Regions from separate parts of the Rhizobium viscosum genome, predicted to be linked through region 1. Evidence: riboswitches for the same ligand, from Rfam matches in the RefSeq annotation. Region 1 holds a riboswitch; the other holds the start of a gene.
What was found. Region 1 has a riboswitch for thiamine pyrophosphate ahead of thiM (hydroxyethylthiazole kinase). Riboswitches for the same ligand answer to the same signal wherever they lie in the genome.
Positions count from the first base shown of each region.

Region 1 (3,405 bases):
GAGGCAGTCGCCAATATATCGGGGCTTTCGTCGCTCTCGAGATGACCGCCCTTGACCAGCACGGCAGCAGGGCCGAGCGCTCGCAGGCGCTCGGCTTGCGAGGCCATCTGCTCGCGGCTTTCGGCAACCTCTTCGTGCAGCAGCGCTGCGGCTTCCGGCAGGTTGGGGGTGAGCAGCGTCGCAAGCGGCAGCAGGTGCTTCGTCAGCGCATCGACAGCCTGCGGGTCGAGGAGTGCTGCTCCGCCCTTGGCGATCATGACCGGATCGACGACGATGGGAATGCCGCGATGAGGCGCCAGCACCTCGGCAACTGCTTCGGCAATGCCGGCATTGGCGATCATGCCGATCTTGACCGCGTCGACACGCACATCAGCAAAGACGGCCTTGATCTGCTGGGCGACGAAGTGCGGCGGCACAAGGTGCACGCCCGTCACCCCTTGCGTATTCTGCGCCGTCAGTGCCGTCAGCGCCGCCATACCATAGACGCCGCGCGCCGAGAAAGCCTTGAGATCGGCCTGGATACCGGCACCACCGGATGGATCGGAGCCGGCGATGGACAGGACGTTGCGGATCATCGGCTGGCCTTTCGGATTTCCTCGGCGATGCGAAGGGTCGCGGCCCGAGGATCCGGCGTGCCGCAGATCGCCGAGACGACAGCAAGCCCATCGGCCCCTGCAGCGAAAACGGAAGCGACATGCTCGCTCTTCAAGCCGCCGATTGCAACCGTCGGAACGGGGGCGGTTTTCACCAGTCTCGCCAACCCGTCAAAGCCGATGGGCTGCTTGTGGTCGGTCTTGGTTGGTGTCGCAAATACCGGTCCTATGCCGGCATAATCGACGATGGCTGGGTCGATGGCGGCTGCCAGCGCTTCGCTCTCGGCTGACAGACCGAGGATCATGTCGGGGCCGATCATCGTCCGGGCGGCGGCTGGCCCCATATCATCCTGGCCGATATGGAGCCCGTCGGCGCCGATTGCGATGGCTGCCTCGACGTCGTCGTTGATGACGAGCGAAGCGCCGGTGCCCTTCAGGATCTCCTTCAGCGCCAGGCCGGTCTCGATCATCCTTGCCGTCCCGCCGTGCTTGTCACGAAGCTGCACCATCGTGGCGCCGCCGGCAACGGCAAGCCGCACCGTCTCGACCATGCCGATACGGGCGCAGAGGTCGGGATCGAGGACCAGATAGAGGGAAAGATCGAAGCGTTTCATGCGGCGCTAATCCCGACTTTTGCATCGAGCTTTGCTCCATCGAGCGCGGCGAGCTGATCGAGGAAGCGCCAGGAGAAGGAGCCGGGGCCGGCAGCATCCTTGGCCGCCTCCTCGCCGGCAACTGCGAAGGTAGAAAGTGCGGCAACAGCGGCGGCAAAGGGATCTGCGGGAATGGTGGCGGCAAAGGCGCCAGTCAGGCAGGTGAGCGAGCAGCCGAGCGCAGTCACCTGCGGCATCAGTGGCGAGCCACCTTCAATGCGCAGCGCCTGTGTCCCGTCGGTCACGAAATCAACGACCCCGGTGACGGCGACGACCGCGCCATGCCGTTCGGCAATCAGCCGCGCGGAATCTTCAGCCTGCTCGACCGGGTCACGGCTGTCGACGCCATGGCCGCGGCTCTCGCCGCCGGCAAGCGCGATGATCTCCGAAGCATTGCCGCGGATGATCGTCGGGCGAAGTGCCAGCAGATCGGCAACTGCCCTGCGGCGGAAGGATGTCGCATAATGGGCAACCGGATCAAGGACCCAAGGTTTGCCGCTCGCGTTTGCAGCCTTTGCCGCCGCATGCATGCCGTCGATCCACTGGGTGGAGAGCGTGCCGATATTGACGGTCAAAGCGCCGGCGATTGCGGCAAATTCGCCGGCTTCTTCGGCGGCGTGGACCATGGCAGGGGATGCACCCGCCGCAAGGACCACATTGGCGGCGATGTTCATGGCCACGTAATTGGTGATGCACTGAACGAGCGGTGGCTTCGCGCGCATCGCCGTCAACAGTGCTCCGGGTGTTTTGTTCTCCATAGTACCCCTTTCAGGCGGGGCAGGCGCGGGAACGATCATGCGATGAAGCAGATGGCGACCCGAGCGACTCCCTCCGCCGGCATTATCCGGTTCAGGTTCGAAGGGTGCTTCTCAGCCCGCTTTCGCAAACGGGCGCCCCTGTCTCTCAACAGCACTCTTTCTTGCAGAGAATGGCGTCGCTGTCATCGGCAAAATGACGATTTTGAGACTGAGGTTTTGCCAATACGCACCACGGGCCGCCTGAGCGCCCGTGGTGCAATTTTCAGATGCCGGTTCTTTGGGTTTAAGGTCCGGCTGCTCTGCTCGATCAACGCAGCGGCGCTGGAAGCAGGGTCGTCGTAAAGTCCTGATACGAAACCGGACGCAGGAACCTGTAGATGGCGAGCGTCCCGACGGAGGTCGACCTGCCATCGGCCGTTGCCGGGTAGGGGCCGCCGTGCACCATGGCGGGCGATACTTCGACGCCGGTTCCGAAGCCGTTCACGAGCAGGCGTCCGGCAAGCATTTCCAGCTTGGGAACGAGGCGCTTGGCGTCCTGTTCGTCTTCGTTCGTAATGTGCAGGGCAACGGTCAGCTGGCCTTCGAGACCGTCGAGGACGCGCTCGAGTTCGGCGAGATCACGGCAGCGCACGATAAGGCCGGCTGCACCGAAGACCTCGTCCTGCAGCTCGTGATGCGCGAGGAATGCCGCGGCTGTCGTCTCGAAGAGAGCGGCCGTGCCTTCGAATTCGCTGCCGGGCTTGCCATTGGCAACGAGCCGGACTTCGGGATGCTTTTCCAGCCGGGCAACGCCATCGCAGAATGCCTTGGCGATGGAGCCTGTCAGCATCGTCTGGGCGCCGACATCGGGCAGAAGCTCCCGCGCCTTGGCAATGAAAGTGTCCAGGCCTTCGCTGTCGACGGCGAGAATGAGACCGGGATTGGTGCAGAACTGTCCGGCACCGAGGACAAGCGAGCTTACGAAAGCTGCTGCGATCTCCGGCGCGCGGGTTTTCAGCGCATTCGGGAAGAAGATGACCGGGTTGATGCTGCTCATTTCGGCATAGACCGGGATCGGCTGCTTGCGCTCAGAAGAAATCTTCATCAGCGCAGTGCCGCCGCGGCGCGAACCCGTGAAGCCGACGGCGCGGATTCTGGCATCGGCCACCAATTTCTGCCCGACCTCGAAGCCGGTATCGAAGAGAAGCGCAAACGTGCCGGCATGCAGGCCGGCCTTGGCAACGGCGCGTTGAACGGCGCGGCCGACCAGTTCCGATGTGCCCGGATGCGCGGAGTGGGCCTTGACGACGACAGGGCATCCTGCCGCCAGCGCAGACGCCGTGTCACCGCCTGCGACTGAGAAGGCGAGCGGAAAGTTCGATGCGCCAAAAACGGCGACGGGGCCGAGGGGAACGTTGCGCA
Region 1 is NZ_JADBEC010000002.1:2,092,318-2,095,722, forward strand. It holds gene thiD (bifunctional hydroxymethylpyrimidine kinase/phosphomethylpyrimidine kinase) at 1-575, opposite strand, end outside; gene thiE (thiamine phosphate synthase) at 572-1,207, opposite strand; gene thiM (hydroxyethylthiazole kinase) at 1,204-2,004, opposite strand; TPP riboswitch at 2,056-2,154, opposite strand; gene H4W29_RS30595 (aldehyde dehydrogenase (NADP(+))) at 2,312-3,405, opposite strand, start outside.

Region 2 (3,405 bases), 1.2 Mb from region 1:
AGCCGGCGCCCTGCCGCTTGCAGCAACCCTCTGCACCGGCGACATCTTCGATGCCCACCTCTCCACCGATCGGCGCAAGACCTTCTTCCATTCGAGCTCCTATACCGCCAACCCGGTCGCTTGCGCTGCCGCCGTCGCCAATCTCGACATCTGGCGCAACGAACCGGTCTTTGAACGTATCGAAAATCTCGCGGCACTGCACCGACAGAACCTTCAGCGTTTTGAAGGCGACAAGCGGTTCGCCAATATCCGGCAGTCCGGAACGATCGCGGCGCTTGATCTCGTCGTGCCCGCTGGCGGTTATCTCGCCGAGGCCGGCCCGCGCATGCGGCGGCTGTTTCGCGAGCGCGGTCTGCTGATCCGTCCGCTCGGCAACGTCGTCTACCTGATGCCGCCCTATTGCGTGACGGCAGACGAGATCGGCAGCACTTATGACGCCATAGACGAGGTCGCCTCGATCGTTCTCGGGAGCGCAGGATGATGTCGGGTCGTTCTTCCCGTATGGCCGGTTTCGGGCATGCCGCGCCGGCTCGCTGCGTCGATAATGCCGAGATCGAGGCTCGCCTGGGCCTCGAAACGGGCTGGATCGAGCGGCGAACCGGCATCCGCACGCGCCATTGGGCGGAGGATGGCGAGACGCTGAGCGGCTTGGCCGCCGCGGCCGGACAGATGGCGCTCGACGATGCCGGGATCGCCCGCAACGAGATCGCACTGACGCTGCTTGCGACTTCGACACCGGATCATCTTCTGCCGCCCTCGGCGCCGCTCCTGGCCCACCGGTTGGGTCTTGAAAACTCTGGCGCGATTGATCTCGCCGGCGCCTGTTCGGGCTTTCTCTACGCGCTTACGCTGGCGGACGGTTTCGTCCGCGTGCACGGCCGCACCGTCCTCGTGGTGGCCGCCAATATCCTGAGCCGCCGCATCAATCCTGCCGAGCGGGCAAGCGCCGTCCTCTTTGCGGATGCGGCCGGCGCCGTGGTGCTGGCTCCCTGCACGCATGGGCGAAGCGGCCTCCTCTCCGCCGATCTCGCATCCGATGGCAGCGGCTATGGCCTGATCAACATTCCGGCTGGCGGCAGCAACCGGCCGTTCTCTCCCGAAACCAGTGCCGAGGACTTTCTGATGACGATGCAGGACGGCCGCGAGGTGTTCTCGCGCGCCGTCGCCCTGATGACCGAAACCTCGAAGCGGGCGCTGGAGCAGGCAGGAATTGTCGCGGCCGATATCGACCGGTTCGTTCCGCATCAGGCCAACGCGCGCATGTTCGACGCCGTCTCCGGCAACCTCGGCATCGCGCCCGAAAAAACGATCCGCACGATCGAGAGCTTCGGCAATTCATCTGCCGCGACCATCCCGCTTTCCCTCTCCGTCGCCCATGTGGAGCGGCGGTTTACGGGAGGAGAGACGCTGCTGCTCACCGCCGCCGGCGCCGGTTTGATGGGTGGTGCTGTGGTTTTTGGCACGTGACCAAACCGACAATTCTGAAAGGAATACGCAGTGGAAACGTACGGGGCGGGAGACAGCGTGGCATTCGTGCGACGCACGCAAAACTGAACTGCCCTGGATCGATCACGACGAATGGCTGTCTCGACATATCGGCTATGACGGAACTTGCCAGCAATGATTGCGGATTTCCGGTAGCACTGACAGCCAGCCGGGATAAGGCTTCGGGAATGGTGCCCTATAGGCTTGACGAAGCGCCGTTTCCCACAATAGCCTAGCCCTATTCACCAGGGGGGTCCCGCCAAGGGGCTGAGATACTGCTGAGCGATTGCGCGGCGCAGTGACCCGTTGAACCTGATCCAGTTCATACTGGCGTAGGGACGGTGCAAGCGCTGATGAAACGTGGATTCACGCCAGGAATCCACGTCGGCGTTCTTCCATCATTCCGGCTCGATGACTGGGTCTCCAACGCGAAAACTTTGGAGCCTCACGATGAATATTGCCGCAAAACCGCAATCTCCCGCCGTCACCGCCGGTCCGCTTTCGGCCTCGGAGAAGATCCATATCGAAGGCGCAATCCACCCCAATATCAGGGTGCCGATGCGAGAGATCGCGCTGCATCCAACATCGGGCGAGCCGCCGGTCAGGATCTACGACCCTTCCGGTCCCTATACGGATCCGTCCCATACAGTGGCCATCGAAAGCGGTCTGCCACGTCTGCGCGAAAGCTGGATTGCGGCGCGCGCCGATGTCGAGGCTTATGACGGCCGTATCGTCAGGCCGGAGGATAACGGCTTCGTGTCCGGCGACCGGTTGACGCCAGAATTCCCGGTGCGGAACCGACCGCTGAGGGCGAGGGACGGTAAAGCCGTTACCCAACTCGCCTATGCACGCGCCGGCATTATCACACCGGAAATGGAATTCATTGCCATCCGCGAAAACCTCGGCAGCGAGGTGGCGAAGGACACGCTGAAGCGGGACGGCGAGAGTTTCGGCGCTCATATCCCGGATTACGTCACCCCCGAATTCGTTCGCCGCGAAGTTGCGGAAGGTCGGGCGATCATTCCCGCCAATATCAACCATCCTGAATCCGAACCGATGATCATCGGCCGGAATTTCCTGGTGAAGATCAATGCCAATATCGGTAATTCGGCTGTCACATCATCCATGGCGGAAGAAGTGGAGAAAATGGTCTGGGCGATCCGCTGGGGCGCCGACACGGTCATGGACCTGTCGACCGGCCGTAACATCCACAATATCCGCGAATGGATCATTCGCAATTCGCCGGTGCCGATCGGTACCGTGCCGCTCTACCAGGCACTCGAAAAGGTAAACGGCATTGCCGAGGACCTCACCTGGGAGGTTTATCGCGACACGCTGATTGAACAGGCCGAACAGGGCGTCGATTATTTCACCATCCATGCGGGCGTGCGGCTCGCCTATATCCCGCTGACCGTCAACCGTGTCACCGGCATCGTTTCCCGTGGCGGCTCGATCATGGCCAAGTGGTGTCTTCATCACCACAGGGAGAGTTTTCTCTACGAGCATTTCGAGGAGATCTGCGATATCTGCCGGGCCTACGATGTTTCGCTTTCGCTCGGTGACGGCCTGCGCCCGGGTTCGATCGCCGATGCCAACGATGCGGCCCAGTTCGCGGAGCTGGAAACGCTCGGCGAGTTGACGAAAATCGCCTGGGCGAAGGATTGCCAGGTGATGATCGAGGGCCCTGGCCATGTGCCGATGCACAAGATCAAGGCGAACATGGAAAAGCAGCTCGCGGTCTGCGGCGAGGCGCCCTTCTATACGCTCGGGCCGCTGACCACTGATATCGCACCGGGTTACGACCACATCACATCGGGCATCGGAGCTGCGATGATCGGCTGGTTCGGTACCGCCATGCTCTGCTATGTGACGCCCAAGGAACATCTCGGCCTGCCGGACCGCAACGACGTCAAAGTGGGC
Region 2 is NZ_JADBEC010000002.1:897,954-901,358, reverse strand. It holds gene H4W29_RS24995 (adenosylmethionine--8-amino-7-oxononanoate transaminase) at 1-481, shown strand, start outside; gene bioZ (3-oxopimeloyl-[acyl-carrier-protein] synthase BioZ) at 481-1,467, shown strand; TPP riboswitch at 1,723-1,842, shown strand; gene thiC (phosphomethylpyrimidine synthase ThiC) at 1,936-3,405, shown strand, end outside.
Region 2: linked by a shared signal. The riboswitch ahead of thiC (phosphomethylpyrimidine synthase ThiC) and the one ahead of thiM (hydroxyethylthiazole kinase) in region 1 are both predicted to bind thiamine pyrophosphate.